One region of the Streptococcus sp. Z554 genome, then DNA from elsewhere that is predicted to be linked to it. Evidence: predicted binding sites of a transcription regulator. Region 1 holds the regulator's gene; the other holds the start of a gene.
The links. The regulator NrdR, encoded in region 1, represses ribonucleotide reductase genes. The targets are predictions, from matches to a motif close to ACACNATATATNGTGT.
Positions count from the first base shown of each region.

Region 2: a site for NrdR is predicted at 1,487-1,502, ahead of nrdH (glutaredoxin-like protein NrdH). Genes of this name have one in related genera too.

Region 1 is NZ_JBRKNV010000006.1:54,456-62,161, forward strand. Features, by position in the region: gene queE (7-carboxy-7-deazaguanine synthase QueE) at 1-261, opposite strand, end outside; gene queD (6-carboxytetrahydropterin synthase QueD) at 254-697, opposite strand; gene queC (7-cyano-7-deazaguanine synthase QueC) at 697-1,350, opposite strand; gene trxA (thioredoxin) at 1,553-1,867, opposite strand; gene ACVC7R_RS06460 (DUF4649 family protein) at 1,882-2,103, opposite strand; gene ACVC7R_RS06465 (MarR family winged helix-turn-helix transcriptional regulator) at 2,199-2,579, opposite strand; gene ACVC7R_RS06470 (CidA/LrgA family protein) at 2,759-3,133, shown strand; gene ACVC7R_RS06475 (LrgB family protein) at 3,130-3,825, shown strand; gene ACVC7R_RS06480 (hypothetical protein) at 3,896-4,627, opposite strand; gene ACVC7R_RS06485 (ABC transporter ATP-binding protein) at 4,643-5,338, opposite strand; gene ACVC7R_RS06490 (GntR family transcriptional regulator) at 5,342-5,707, opposite strand; gene nrdR (transcriptional regulator NrdR) at 5,850-6,323, shown strand; gene ACVC7R_RS06500 (DNA helicase) at 6,324-7,493, shown strand; gene dnaI (primosomal protein DnaI) at 7,494-7,706, shown strand, end outside.
Region 2 is NZ_JBRKNV010000001.1:203,393-211,098, reverse strand. Features, by position in the region: gene ptsP (phosphoenolpyruvate--protein phosphotransferase) at 1-986, opposite strand, end outside; gene ACVC7R_RS01125 (phosphocarrier protein HPr) at 991-1,254, opposite strand; gene nrdH (glutaredoxin-like protein NrdH) at 1,616-1,834, shown strand; gene nrdE (class 1b ribonucleoside-diphosphate reductase subunit alpha) at 1,904-4,063, shown strand; gene ACVC7R_RS01110 (hypothetical protein) at 4,092-4,463, shown strand; gene nrdF (class 1b ribonucleoside-diphosphate reductase subunit beta) at 4,488-5,450, shown strand; gene ACVC7R_RS01100 (DeoR/GlpR family DNA-binding transcription regulator) at 5,577-6,344, shown strand; gene lacD (tagatose-bisphosphate aldolase) at 6,402-7,382, opposite strand; gene ACVC7R_RS01090 (tagatose-6-phosphate kinase) at 7,384-7,706, opposite strand, start outside.

The DNA of each region.
Region 1 (7,706 bases):
GATAGCAGGATTTCCCCCAGATAGGGTGACATAGTCGTAGCTTCCTAGTTTGTCTAACTCAGCGATCACTTCATCAGCTGTCATGCGAGTAGGCTTCTCAGAACCATCCCAAGTAAAGGCAGAATCGCACCAATCGCAGTGGTAGTCACAACCAGCAGTGCGGACAAACATGGTTTTCTGGCCAATAGCACGACCTTCGCCTTGAAAGGTTGGGCCAAAAATTTCCAAAACTGGTAGTTTGAGGACACGTTCCCTAGTCATCTAACCACTCCCGTCTAAACTCTGCAAAGGCAGTCGGAGTTTCATAGAGGCGAACATATTCCAAACGGAGACCGCGTTCGTCTGGCAACTCTTGGCTCATGGTTTGGAAAATCCAGTAAACCATATTTTCAGCAGTCGTATTCATGTAGGGCAGGGTTTCATTGAGATAGCGATGATCCAAGTGGGGCTCTAAGTAGTCCTTGTAGATAGCTTTGATGTCTCCGAAATCGTAGGTCATACCTCTATCATCTAAAAATCCACTGATAGCGATTTGCAGATGATAGGTGTGACCGTGTAGGGATTTGCATTTTCCTTCATAGTGAAAGAGGTGGTGGGCAGCATCGAAGGTAAATTCTTTTGAGACTAAGGTTCTGTGAGGATTGTAGACAAGAGATTCCCCAGTTTCTTGTTTGATTTCTTTGGGGGCAAAAAACATCAGGCCTCTCCTTTCTGAGAGAGATAAACCTCTAAACCATGTTGGCGTAGATGGCAGGCAGGACAATCTCCACAACCAGTACCGATAATCCCATTGTAGCAGGTCAAGGTCTTCTCACGAACGTAGTCAAAGGCACCGAGTTGGTCAGCTAATTCCCAAGTTTCAGCCTTGTCTAGCCACATGAGAGGCGTTTGGATCACAAAGTCGTAATCCATAGCAAGGTTGAGCGTGACATTGAGTGATTTGACAAAGACATCCCGACAGTCAGGATAACCTGAGAAGTCTGTTTCGCACACTCCTGTCACGATATCCGTAATTCCACGCTGCTTGGCAAGGACTGCCGCAAAGGACAGAAAGAGATGATTGCGACCGTCAACGAAGGTATTAGGAACCTCTCCTTCTTTTTGCTCAATTTCTAAATCTGAAGTCAAGGCATTTTCAGTAATTTGTCCTAGCAGAGACATATCTAGGATATGATGACGAATTCCTTGTTCCTCAGCGATTTCTTTGGCCACTTGAATTTCTAAATGGTGGCGTTGACCGTAGGCAAAGGTAACGGCTTCGACCCTTTCATAGTGTTGCTTGGCCCAGAAAAGGCAGGTTGTTGAATCTTGACCGCCACTAAAGACGACCAAGGCTGATTGACGTTTCATAGTACTCCTTCCAAAATGGGAAATGTTCAGAGCACGCAAAAAGCTCCCCAGAGGGAGCTAAAAAATACCAAGTAGAGGTTTTTTTTAGCGATGGCATGTCCCAAACATCGTAATATTCTAGTTACAGTCTAGCATATTTTTTGAAAAATGGCAAAGGGCAAGAAAAAAGAGACCAAATGAATGCACTTGGTCTCTCCTTTGATTAGCTTAATTCAGCAACGATGGCCTTGATTTGTTCAGCTGTGTGGACACCAGCCACTTGTTTAACAACTTGTCCATCTTTCTTGAAGAGAAGAGTAGGGATAGACATGATACCAAATGCACGAGCTGTATTCGGATTTTCGTCAACGTCCATTTTAACGATCTTCAAGACATCTTCTGAAAGTTCTTCAGACAATTTGTCCAAGATTGGACCTTGCATACGACATGGACCACACCAAGTTGCCCAGAAGTCTACCAAGACCAATCCGTCTTTAGTTTCTTGTTCGAATGTTGCATCTGTAATTGCTTTTGCCATAGTATTTCTCCTTTTTAATTATATTGGCTTAAATCTTGTTTCATGAGATAGAAGAAAACATCTCCATAAGTCCCATGGTAGTCCAAATCATGCCCCTTGTAGGTTACTTTTTGGACAGGGTAGTAGTCTGCGACACCAATCAGGCAGGCATGTTGAGAACGTTCAAATTCTTCGTATGACTCGAAGGTCATGGTTCTCTCTTGCTTGCTGGCATCAAGATAAGTGATTTCAATCATAGGATTCTCCTTTGCTAAATCATATCTTCATTTTACTCCTTGGAAAAAGGAATGTCAAGAAAATTGCTTGCGCACGCAAGTTTTTTGTAAAAATTTTAGGAAAGCCAACTTGCTTTTGTTTCAAGGCTTTCTTCTACAGCTTTTTGTAGATAGGCAAGAGTTGTCTGACCCTCCTTAGTGAGGCAGATAAAACTAGCTCGCTTATCCTGGTCACAACATCTCCGACTAAGTAAACCGCAGTTTTTGGCTTCTAAGCGTGCCACCATTCGTGATACAGCACTTGGACTCAGATGGAGTTTGTCAGGCAGGTCAATCTGTCTCAAAGATTTTTCTTGAGCCTGATTTAAAAAGTGCAAGAGATAGAATTCTTTGAGCGTTAGGCTTTGGTCACTCTGTTCAGCAATCGTTTGCTCTAAAAGAGCTTCTAGCTCTACTTGTCGGCGGTTGAAGTCAAACCATTTTTCTAAGTAAGTCATATCAATCTCCTTTCTATATGGTAGTTATAAACAGATTGCCTATCTGAGATGCTTGCGCACGCAATTAGTATACAACTTTTTGGAATAGATAGCAAGAAGGATGTTTCTTGTGTATTTCCTTGAAATTTTCAGAAAAAGGAGTAAACTGGTATGCAGAAAGTCTATTTTTGGAGAATACGATGAAGTTATATGTTCAGTTAATGATTTTATTTGTGATTTCTTTAATCGGTGAGGGAATTTCCGTTTTTTTCCATTTGCCGATTCCGGGTAGTATTATTGGCTTGATTATCCTTTTTTTAGCCTTGCAGTTTAAGTGGTTGCGGGTACGTCATGTCAACATGGTTGGGAATTTTCTCCTAGCTAATATGACTATCCTCTTTCTACCTCCTGCAGTTGGGATTATGGAGAAATTTGATGTGATTGCTCCCTATTTATTGCCCATTGTCTTGATTGTCTTTTTTGCAGCAGTTATCAATATTATCTTGATTGCGCTGGTCGTTCAGTTTATCAAAAAGCGTTATGAAGGAGATTACGAAGAAAGAGGTGTCAAATGAGCGAATTTGTATCCAATCCACTATTTGGGATAGCCTTGTCCATTTTGGCTTACCTTGGAGGCATGATTATCTTTAGAAGGTATCCTCACCCTCTAACAACTCCCTTACTCTTAGCGACTTTATTTATCATTGCTTTTCTAAAACTGACGGGTATTTCTTATGCTGCTTATTATCAAGGTGGGATTTATCTTAATAACTTGATTGTTCCCTCAACAGTAGCCCTAGGGATTCCTCTTTATAAGAGCTTTCACCTCATGAAGCACCATGTTAGAAGTATTTTACTCAGTAGTTTCTTAGCGGTTGTTGTGAATACAGTTTTTACAGCTTTCGTTGCAAAATTCTTCGGTATGGATTTCTTCTTGGCGATTTCGCTTTTCCCAAAGTCTGTAACGACGGCTATGGCAGTTGGAATTACGGATAAGCTACAAGGGATAGCGACGATCACCTTGGTAGTTGTGGTAGCAACTGGCATTTTGACTAGCGTTATCGGGCCAACACTCTTGAAATGGCTAAAAATTGACGACCCAGTAGCCGCAGGTCTTGCTCTTGGAGGAACTGGCCACGCAGTCGGTACTGGGACAGCATTTCACTACGGATCAGTAGCTGGCGCCATGGCTGGCTTAGCAATCGGTGTAACAGGTTTACTTTACGTATTTGTCAGTCCTATTGTAGCCAATTTGATTTTGAGTTAAAAACTAAGAATGTTTCATTTATTTGGGTAAAAAAAGCCCCCCTAGCTTTAGTTGCTAGGGGTTTCATTTATTATTGTAGATTAACTTTGTTCTTCAAGATGTAGTAGGTTCCGAGATAGAAGCCGACGCTAAGGATTAAATCTTTGAAAATTTCAAAGGATAAAACCCAATTGTAGTCGAAATCGATGCGAAGATTGAGGGTGATAAATCCAAGAACAACTTGGATGGCGATGTAGGCGACGACCGCAAGAGCTGTACGGTATTCATTAAAGAGTTGACCGATAGAGATAGACAAGTAGATACAAAGAATACCTGCAAGAGTGTTAAAAATATAGGAAATCAAGGCTAACCAGAAATTATCTGTATAATTTTTTAGCATATACTCGGCAAAACTAGATAGGAAGGCGTCTGGTTGAATCATGGAAATGATAATATAAAGGCTAAAAAGGAAGACCACTGTACTTGCCAAAGACCAAACAAAGGCTCCAAGAAGTTTAGCGGAGAGAATCTGGTGTTCAGATACTGGAAGGGTGAGAGTTAGATAGCCACGACGATCGTAAACACTTCCCTTAAATCGTTGAATAATCAAAATCAAGGTTGAGATACTCAAAGTAATAACCAATCCCCCAAAAACCAGAGATAGAAATACTAACATGACAACGCCCTTATCTTGATAATAGGTGCTTGAGAGGCTACTGCCCTGAATACCGATGATGACAGATAAGGATAGTACAGCTGCATAGAGGGCTAAAAACCATTTGTTGACATTTTTAAATTCATAACGAACTAAATTCCAAAACATAATAATCTCCTTTATCTAGGCTTTGAATTCGTGACGGAAGAGCTGGTCAATTGATTCACCTGACTCGTAACGAATATCATCCACATTTCCTTGACGGACGACTTTTCCGTCCTTGAGGAAAATAATCTCATCCAAGATTGGTTCGATGTCGGAAATCAAGTGAGTTGAAATCAAGACAGTCGAAGTTGGAGAGTAGTTGTTAATGATGGTATTCAAGATATAGTCGCGAGCTGCGGGGTCGACACCACCGATTGGTTCGTCAAGAACATACAAACGAGCGTCACGACTCATGACAAGGATCAACTGAACTTTTTCTTTGTTCCCTTTTGAGAGTTTCTTGAAACGGCTATTCTCATCGATGCCAAGGTCGCGAAGAAGACCTTGAGCGCGTTCTAGATTGAAATCTTTATAGAAGGTCTTGAAAAAGGTAAGAGCTTCCTTGACTTTCATTTGCTCGTTGAGATAGGTTGTATCAGGCAGATAAGAAACAATTGCCTTAGTTGCTGGGCTTGGTTCCATGTCGTTGATCAGAATACGCCCTCCATCAGGTTGTAACAAGCCGTTGATTAGTTTAATCAGGGTTGTCTTTCCGGAACCGTTTGGGCCAAGGAGACCCACAATCTTTCCTGCTGGAATTTCAAGGGAAACATTTTGAAGAGCAGGGCTTGCTCCATAGTATTTTGAAACATTTTCAAACGTTAACAAGGTCATAGTCTAAACTCCTTCGATATAATCTCTCAAAACAGTTGGTAGTTCTTCTTTTTCATAGCCAAATTCTACCATGCCTGTTACAAACTGCTGCAGTTGTTCTTCTGATAGTTGTTTCCGGGATTGGAGGATTAAGTCCAAGTCCTCTGTGACAAAACGTCCTGCAGTACGCTTGGTGTATACGAAGCCTTCTCTTTCTAGGTCTGATAGGGCACGTTGGATGGTATTAGGATTGACACCAGCCTCACTAGCCAACTCTCTGACAGTTGGTAGCTGTTGGTTGGGTTCGAGTTTATGGGAAATAATTTGCAGTTTAATCTTATCCATTATCTGCAAATAAATAGGTTTATTGTTATCAAATATCCAGGACATCACGGTCTCCTTTCTACAATATCTATTGTGTTAATTAAATAATACAACTAAACAAGAAACTTGTCAAGCCAAAAGGAGAATTATTTTGGGAATTGCTCAAAAAAATGGTATAATGAAAAGAAAACGACAAGGAGGGGAAGGCATGCGTTGTCCAAAATGTGGCGCTACTAAATCAAGTGTTATCGATAGCCGTCAGGCTGAAGAAGGAAATACGATTAGAAGAAGACGTGAGTGTGAAGAATGTCAGCATCGTTTTACGACCTATGAACGTGTAGAAGAGAGAACGCTGGTTGTGGTCAAGAAGGATGGCACACGGGAGCAGTTCTCCAGAGATAAAATCTTTAACGGGATTATTCGTTCGGCTCAAAAACGTCCGGTGTCTAGTGATGAGATTGGCATGGTGGTCAATCGTATCGAACAAAAACTCCTCAGTCGTAATGATAATGAAATTCAAAGTGAAGATATTGGTTCTCTGGTCATGGAAGAATTGGCTGAACTAGATGAAATCACTTACGTTCGTTTCGCCAGCGTCTATCGTAGCTTTAAAGACGTGAGCGAGCTCGAAAATCTTCTCAAACAAATTACGCAATCTTCAAAGAAGAAAAAGGAAAAATAAATGAAGCCTAATGATCGTTTTTCTTTTCTTAAGAATAATCGGGTGTCGCAAGATCCCACAACTTTGGTGCAGTGCTACCTCCCGATTATCGGTCAGGATGCGCTCAGTCTTTACCTTTATACCCTAGCCTTTTGGGATAATGGACAAAAGGAACACCTCTTTGCTGCGATTCTCAACCATCTTAATTTTGGGATGGACAGACTCTTAAAAGCTTTTAAAATCTTATCAGCATTCAACTTGCTTACCCTCTATCAAAAGGGTGACGGCTATGAACTTGCTATTCATCCAACGCTTTCTAGTTCAGATTTCTTGCGTCACACAGTTTATCGGACTTTATTGGAGAAAAAAATTGGCGATCCAGCAGTTTCTGATTTGCGTCAAGAGTCTGCAGACGGAGAAGCTTTGACGGTTTCTTTGAGTCAGGTCTTTCCAGAGATAGAGGACATGGTTAGTCAGGATGAGATGCCAGTAAGAGCTAAGTTTACGAATGATTTTGATTTGGATCATTTTCGTCAGCTCATGGCGAGAGATGGTCTCCGTTTCCAAGATGAACAGTCAGATGTTTTAGAGTTATTTAAAATCGCTGACGAGAAAAAATGGACCTGGTTTGAAACTTATCAGTTAGCTAAAGGAACAGCAGTTTCCCAAGTCATTTCTGTCAAGCGCATGCGTGAAAAATTAGCGCAACAGCCCGTCGCATCGGACTTTAGCCCTAAGGAAGCAACCATTATCCGAGAAGCTAAAAGTAAAACTGCCCTGCATTTTTTGGCAGAAATCAAACAGACACGAAATGCTGGAATTATCCAAGCTGAACGTGATTTGCTGAAACAGATGGCAGACCTAGGCTTGCTTGACGAAGTCATCAATGTGGTTATACTTTTGACCTTCAACAAGGTTGATTCGGCCAATCTCAATGAAAAATATGCCATGAAAGTGGCTAATGATTACTCTTATAACAAAGTCAGGTCTGCTGAAGAAGCTGTATTGCGAATCCGAGAGAAGAATCAAAAGGGGCAGGAACAAAAAACGGCGCAGGCAAGCCAGGCAAAAACCAATGTTCCTAAATGGAGTAATCCGGAATATAAGAATGAAACCAGCGAAGAAACTCGTTTGGAGTTAGAACGCAAGAAAAAAGAAATGTTAGCCCGATTAGGGAAAGGAGGAGACTAGATGGAAAGTGTAGGAGATGTGCTTAAAGGTCATCCCAGCCGTTTTCAATACCAAGACTTGGTCCAGCAGATTGTAAAAGATCCGGATGTTGCGGCTTTTATCCAGAAGGAATCTCTCAGTCAAGAGGAATTGAATCGTAGTATCTCTAAGTTTAACCAATACATCACCGAACGTGATAAGTTCCTTCGCGGAGATACAGACTATATTGCGCGT
Region 2 (7,706 bases), on a different contig from region 1:
TTACCGTTCATACCTTCAAGAACTGCTTTGTAAGCTTCGTATTGATCGTCTTCAGTTGGGAAGTCTTGAGAATCCATGTACAAGAATTCAGTACGGTAGAGACCAACTGCTTCTGCACCGTTTTCGTTCACACCCTCAACGTCTTTAGGTGTACCGATGTTCGCAGCCAACTCAAAGTGTTTTCCATCTGCAGTAACTGTTTTAGCATCTTTCAAAAGAGCCCATTCAGCTTTTTGTTGAGCGTAAGCTTCACCAGCTGCTTTGAATGCTGCAATTTGCTCTTCAGTTGGATTGATAACAACTTCACCTGAAATACCTGAAACAGCCAAGACATCACCATCTTTTACTAGATCAGTAATGTTGTTTGTACCCAAAACAGCAGCAATTTCAAGTGTACGAGCCATGATAGCTGAGTGGCTTGTACGTCCACCAATGTTCGTTACAAAAGCTTTTACAAATTTTTTGTCCAATTGAGCAGTATCAGATGGAGTCAAGTCGTGCGCAATGACAATTACTTCTTCATTAATAGAAGCTGGGTTTGGTAATTTCTTACCAAGAAGATTTGCCAAAACACGTTTGGTAACGTCGCGGATATCCGCTGCACGTTCTTGCATGTATGGATTGTCTTCCATTCCCTCAAAGATAGTAATAAACATGTCTGTTACTTCTTTAAGACCTGCTTCTGCATTTACTTTTTTTGCACGAATAGTTTCTTTAATCTGACCAATCAATTCAGGGTCGGCAAGAACCATCAAGTGAGCGTCAAATACTTGCGCCGCTTCTTCACCAAGCGTACCTACAGCCTTCTCGCGGATAAGAGAAAGCTCGTTTTGAGAAGCTTCAAGAGCAACATCCAAACGAGCCTCTTCTGCATTTGTATCTTCGACTGTAATAGTCTCGAATGATAAATCCGGTTGAACGAGTAGATATGCTTTAGCAACTGCAACACCATCAGATGCTGCGATTCCTTTAAGCATTTCTGTCATATTCTTATGCCAATCCTTCTTTTTCCATTGTTTCTGAGATTGCAGCGATAGCATCATCAGCATCCGCACCTTCAGCAGAGATTGTAACGTCTGCACCTTGGCCAACACCAAGACTCATAACACCCATGATTGATTTAAGGTTAACTGATTTACCTTTGTACTCAAGAGTGATATCTGAAGCAAATTTGCTAGCTGTTTGTACCAACAATGTTGCTGGACGTGCGTGAATACCTGTTTCTGCCACTACGTGGAAATCTTTAGAAGCCATAATTTGACTCTCCTTTAATTGTTTTCTTTTTGAGTTATATCTGATAACCCTTACAATTTGGTATTATATCACCTTCTGTGATTTTTTTCAAGTGTTTTATGGGATTTCTTCGTTTTCCTTTCAGATAACTTGCTGAAAATCTTCTATTTTATATATCAAAATACATCATGTAGTTTTTTATATTTTTAACATTTAGAAAACGCTGTTATTTATGGGTTTTATTTTTTCGCAAGCACTATATATTGTGTTTAGTCATCTCTCATCTAAAAAAAATCTACAATATTTAGTTTTTCTTCGTTGACAAAGATTTTTTTTCTGATATACTTAAGAAGTAATAAAATTTTGAAAGGGGAGTTACAGAATGGTAACCGTTTATTCTAAAAATAATTGTGTTCAATGTAAAATGACCAAACGATTCTTAGATAGTAACAACATCGCATATCGCGAAATCAATCTTGACGAACAACCTGAATTTATTGAACAAGTTAAAGAGCTAGGCTTCAACGCTGCTCCTATCATCCAAACACCAACTGAAGTTTTCTCTGGTTTCCAACCAGCAAAACTTAAAGAACTTGCTTAAGTATCAGGATTAAAAGCTTCTATGTCAATCTTAGAAGCCTTTCTTTTGTAATGAATTAAAGGAAATTTTATGGGATTAAAACAACTCGAGGATGTAACTTACTTCCGTCTAAATAATGAAATCAACCGTCCTGTTAATGGACAAATCATGCTCCACAAAGATAAAGAAGCCTTGGACGCTTTCTTTAAAGAAAATGTTGTACCAAATTCTATGGTTTTTGATTCTATCAGAGATAAAATTGATTACCTCATCAAACAAGACTATATCGAAACAGCATTTATCAAGAAATATCGTCCAGAATTCTTAGAAGAGCTTTACCAATTTATTAAAGATCAAAATTTCCAATTCAAGTCATTCATGGCAGCATACAAGTTTTACAATCAATATGCCTTGAAAACGAATGACGGGGAATACTATCTTGAGAGTATGGAAGACCGTGTCTTCTTTAACGCTCTTTACTTTGCTGATGGCGATGAAGCTATCGCAACTGATATCGCAAATGAAATCATCCACCAACGCTACCAACCTGCTACACCATCTTTCCTAAACGCAGGACGTGCACGTCGTGGTGAATTGGTATCCTGTTTCTTGATTCAGGTAACAGATGATATGAACTCTATCGGACGTTCTATCAACTCAGCTCTTCAACTTTCACGTATCGGTGGTGGTGTTGGGATTTCCCTCAGCAACCTTCGTGAAGCTGGAGCCCCTATCAAAGGATATGAAGGTGCTGCTTCTGGTGTCGTTCCAGTTATGAAGCTTTTCGAAGATAGCTTCTCTTACTCTAACCAATTGGGTCAACGTCAAGGTGCTGGGGCTGTTTACCTCAACGTCTTCCACCCAGACATTATCGCCTTCCTTTCAACTAAGAAAGAAAATGCGGATGAAAAAGTTCGTGTGAAGACTCTCTCACTTGGTGTTGTGGTACCAGATAAATTCTACGAATTGGCACGTAAGAATGAGGAAATGTACCTCTTCAGTCCTTATTCTGTTGAAAAAGAGTATGGTGTACCTTTTAACTATATTGATATCACTGAAAAATACGATGAATTGGTTTCAAATCCAAACATTCGTAAGACAAAAATCAAAGCTCGTGATTTGGAAACTGAAATTTCTAAATTGCAACAAGAATCAGGTTATCCTTATGTTGTCAACATCGATACTGCTAACCGTGCAAATCCTGTTGATGGTAAGATTATCATGAGTAACTTGTGTTCAGAGATTCTCCAAGTCCAAGAACCAAGTCTTATCAACGATGCGCAAGAATTTGTTCAAATGGGTACTGACGTTTCATGTAACCTTGGTTCAACAAACGTAGTCAACATGATGACTTCACCTGACTTTGGTCGTTCCATTCGTGCAATGGTACGTGCTTTGACCTTCGTTACTGATAGTTCTCACATCGTAGCTGTTCCTACTATCGACCACGGTAACAGTCAAGCTCATACATTTGGACTTGGAGCTATGGGACTTCACAGCTACCTTGCCCAACAATTGATCGAATACGGATCACCTGAGTCTGTTGAGTTCACTAGCATCTACTTCATGCTCATGAACTACTGGACCCTCGTAGAATCAAACAACATCGCGCGTGAACGTGGCGTTACCTTCCACAACTTTGAAAAATCAGATTATGCTAACGGTACCTACTTTGATAAGTACACATCTGGTCAATTTGTTCCAAAATCTGATCGTGTTAAAGAACTCTTTGAAGGTATCTTTATCCCATCTGCAGCTGATTGGGCTGAACTTCGTGATAAAGTTAAAGCTGATGGACTTTACCACCAAAACCGTCTTGCTGTAGCACCAAATGGTTCTATCAGCTACATCAACGACGTATCTGCTTCTATCCACCCAATCACGCAACGTATTGAAGAACGTCAAGAGAAGAAAATCGGTAAGATTTACTATCCTGCAGCTGGATTGTCAACAGACACCATCCCTTACTATACTTCTGCATACGATATGGATATGCGTAAGGTGATCGATGTCTATGCTGCTGCAACTGAGCACGTAGACCAAGGGCTTTCACTTACTCTCTTCATGCGTAGTGATATCCCAACAGGTCTTTACGAATGGAAGAAAGAAAACAAACAAACAACACGTGATTTGTCTATCCTTCGTAACTACGCCTTTAACAAGGGTATCAAGTCGATCTACTACGTTCGTACTTATACAGATGACGGTGGTGAAGTTGGTGCTAACCAATGTGAAAGCTGTGTGATTTAAGTCGAAGTTCATTTTTAAGGTAACAATCATGAAAAACCTAATTTTAGAATCTGCTAAAATTATAAAAGAAGTTAAGTGGGATTATGCTAAAATGGCTCAACTTACAAAATTATGGGGAGGGCCAAAAAAAGCAGCTGCTATACTTATTTCTTTGGGGACTGCTCTAGGTGCAGTAGCAACTATCAGTTTTCAAAAAGTATATAAAAATTTTCTTTCTAAACTTCAAACAAGCAAGAATATAAACACCTCAAACGATGAAATCAATCAACTAATTCAACAAAAAACTGATGATTACTTAGTCGAAGTACAAAAAAGAAAAGAAAACAATCAAAGTACAGATGACATTGATGAGGAATATAACAATTCTATACAACAACTTTTAGATAGCAAACAAAAATGAATATTTCAGAAGGAATTTTATAAAATGGAAACTTACTACAAAGCCATTAACTGGAATGCCATCGAAGATGTCATCGATAAATCAACATGGGAAAAACTAACAGAACAATTTTGGTTGGATACACGTATTCCTTTATCTAATGACTTAGATGACTGGAGAAAGTTATCAAATAAAGAAAAAGACTTAGTAGGAAAAGTCTTTGGTGGTTTGACACTTTTGGATACCATGCAGTCTGAAACCGGGGTTAATGCTCTCCGTGCCGATATTCGCACTCCTCATGAGGAAGCTGTTTTTAACAATATTCAATTTATGGAATCTGTCCATGCTAAATCTTATTCTTCTATTTTCTCAACCTTAAACACCAAGTCTGAGATTGAAGAAATCTTTGAATGGACTGATACAAACCCATATCTTCAGAAAAAGGCACAAATCATCAATGAGATTTACCTTAAGGGAACACCACTTGAAAAGAAAGTAGCTAGTGTATTCCTTGAAACTTTCCTCTTCTACTCTGGTTTCTTCACTCCACTCTACTATCTAGGAAATAACAAGTTGGCTAACGTTGCTGAAATTATCAAACTCATCATTCGTGACGAGTCCGTTCACGGAACCTACATTGGTTATAAATTCCAACTTGGATTCAATGAATTACCTGAAGAAGAGCAAGAAAAATTAAAAGACTGGATGTACGACCTTCTTTACACCCTTTATGAAAATGAAGAAGGTTATACAGAAAGCCTTTATGATGGTGTTGGTTGGACTGAAGAAGTCAAGACTTTCCTTCGCTACAATGCCAATAAAGCACTTATGAATCTAGGACAAGATCCTCTCTTTCCTGACTCAGCTGACGATGTAAACCCAATTGTTATGAATGGAATTTCAACTGGTACATCTAACCACGACTTCTTCTCTCAAGTTGGTAATGGATATCTGCTTGGTGAAGTTGAGGCGATGCAGGACGATGATTATAACTACGGATTAGATTAAATATAAATAAAAGACATCTGAGTTAAAAACAAACACAGATGTTTTTTGTTTTTGTTTATTATTGTTCTTTATGTTGATTAGATGTTTAAAATATGATAAAATAATATTAGATATGGGGGTGATTCAATGCTAAAACAAGAAAAACTTGATATGATTTTAGAGATTGTCAATACCAAAGGTACAATCACTGTTAAAGAGATAATGAATCGTTTAGATATTTCAGATATGACTGCTCGGCGTTATCTTCAAGAGCTAGCTGACAAGGAGCTACTTGTTCGAGTTCATGGAGGTGCCGAAAAGCTTCGTTCTGGTTCTTTTTTTGCAAATGAACGCTCTAACGTCGAAAAACAAGGTTTACAAATCGCCGAAAAACAAGAAATTGCTCGCTTTGCTGGCCATTTAGTTGAAGAAAGAGAAACCATCTTTATCGGTCCTGGGACTACTCTCGAATTCTTTGCTCGCGAACTTCCAATTGATAATATTCGCGTCGTAACAAACAGTCTTCCCGTTTTTATTATTTTGAATGAACGAAAATTGACTGATTTAATTCTAATTGGTGGGAATTATCGAGAAATCACAGGAGCCTTTGTCGGGACCTTAACGCTCCAGGACATTGATAGTCTTCAATTCTCTAAAGCTTTTGTTAGCTGTAATGGAATTAAAGATCAAGCTATTGCTACTTTTAGCGAAGATGAAGGCGAAGTTCAAAAACTAGCATTAAAAAATGCCAATAAAAAAATTCTCTTGGCTGACCATAGTAAATTTGATAAGTTTGATTTTTACACGTTCTGTAATATTGCTGATATCGATACAATTATTTCAGATTCAAAACTTAGCGAAGAAACCCTAAAAGCTCTGTCCAAACAAACAAATATTATTAAATCGATACCTTAAAAAGTCTCACCAATGGTGAGACTTTTTTTATTTTTTATAATGATATCAAACTGGAGTTTACACACGTTCAGTCCATGAAGTTGCTGTAGTTTTAAGAACTTTGTTGAGTTCATCAATGTTCTCAAAACCAGTTGTACGAAGCCATTCGCGAGCTGCTGCTTCACCGTCTTTAATGTATGCTTCGACTGAACCTGCCCATGTTGCGCGTCCACAAAGAACTCCATTGAAGTTTGCACCTGATTCGTGGGCAAATACAAGAGTTTCTTGGAAGAGCTTAGCTGACACACCTGCACTCAAGTAGATGTATGGCAAGTTAGTAGCTTCGTCTTGAGCTTTAAAGAAGTCTGCAGCTTCTTCACGTGTGTGAACGATTTCGCCTTCGCCAAATCCTTCAACGTATTTCACGTTAACTGGAACTTCCACTTTCAAGACATCGATGTTAAAGCGTGGGTCTGAGAAGACCTTCATAGCACCGATAACCTTGCGTGGTTTTACTTTAGAATATTCTGCAGAACCAGCGTCCGCAATCTTTTCATCGTAAGCCAAGATTTCAAGGAAGAATGGAATATCCTCTGCCACACACTCAGAACCAATACGTTCGATATAGGCTTGTTTTTGTTGGTTGAGTTCGTCAGAGCTATCTACGTCATAGTAAAGCAAGAACTTAACAGCATCTGCACCTTGTTCCTTGATACGTTTTGCAGACCAAACATCCAAGCAGTCAGGCAAACGTTTCGTGCTTGTAGTGTCGTATCCAGTTTTTTCATAGGCAAGAAGTAGACCAGCGTTTGGATCAAGAGCTTTTGTAGCTGGAAGTCCGTACTCAGGGTCAAGTAGCATTGATGAAGCATATTTAGTCAATTCATCTGCCACTAATACTTTAAGTTCTTCCATTTGAGCAACTGTTGGCTCTTCTGTTTGGTATTGAGCCATGAGGCGTTTCAAAGCACCACGTTGATCAAAGGCGAGAGCTGAGATGATACCATTCTCATCAGAGAGTTTTTGCATACAAGCGCGTTTATTTTCAGTTAAAACCATTTTATACCTCTTTCACAATTAATTGGTCATAGAGACCTTGATAGTTGGCCATATTGACATGACCGGTCATTTTTTCTTGAGCATTAAGCATACCAAGGACATTTGCCTTGATCAACAGTTCTTGATCCGTTTCTTTATGGAAAAGACCTGAAGCAATACCTGCCACTGTAGAATCGCCAGAACCGACTGGATTTACTACTTGAATTTTTGGAATATCTACTTTGTAAAAAGTGTTACCGTGTTTAGCGAATGCTCCGTTAGCACCTAAGGAAACGATAATCCACTCGATTCCATCAAATAGTGGTTCTTGAAGGACTTCTTTTA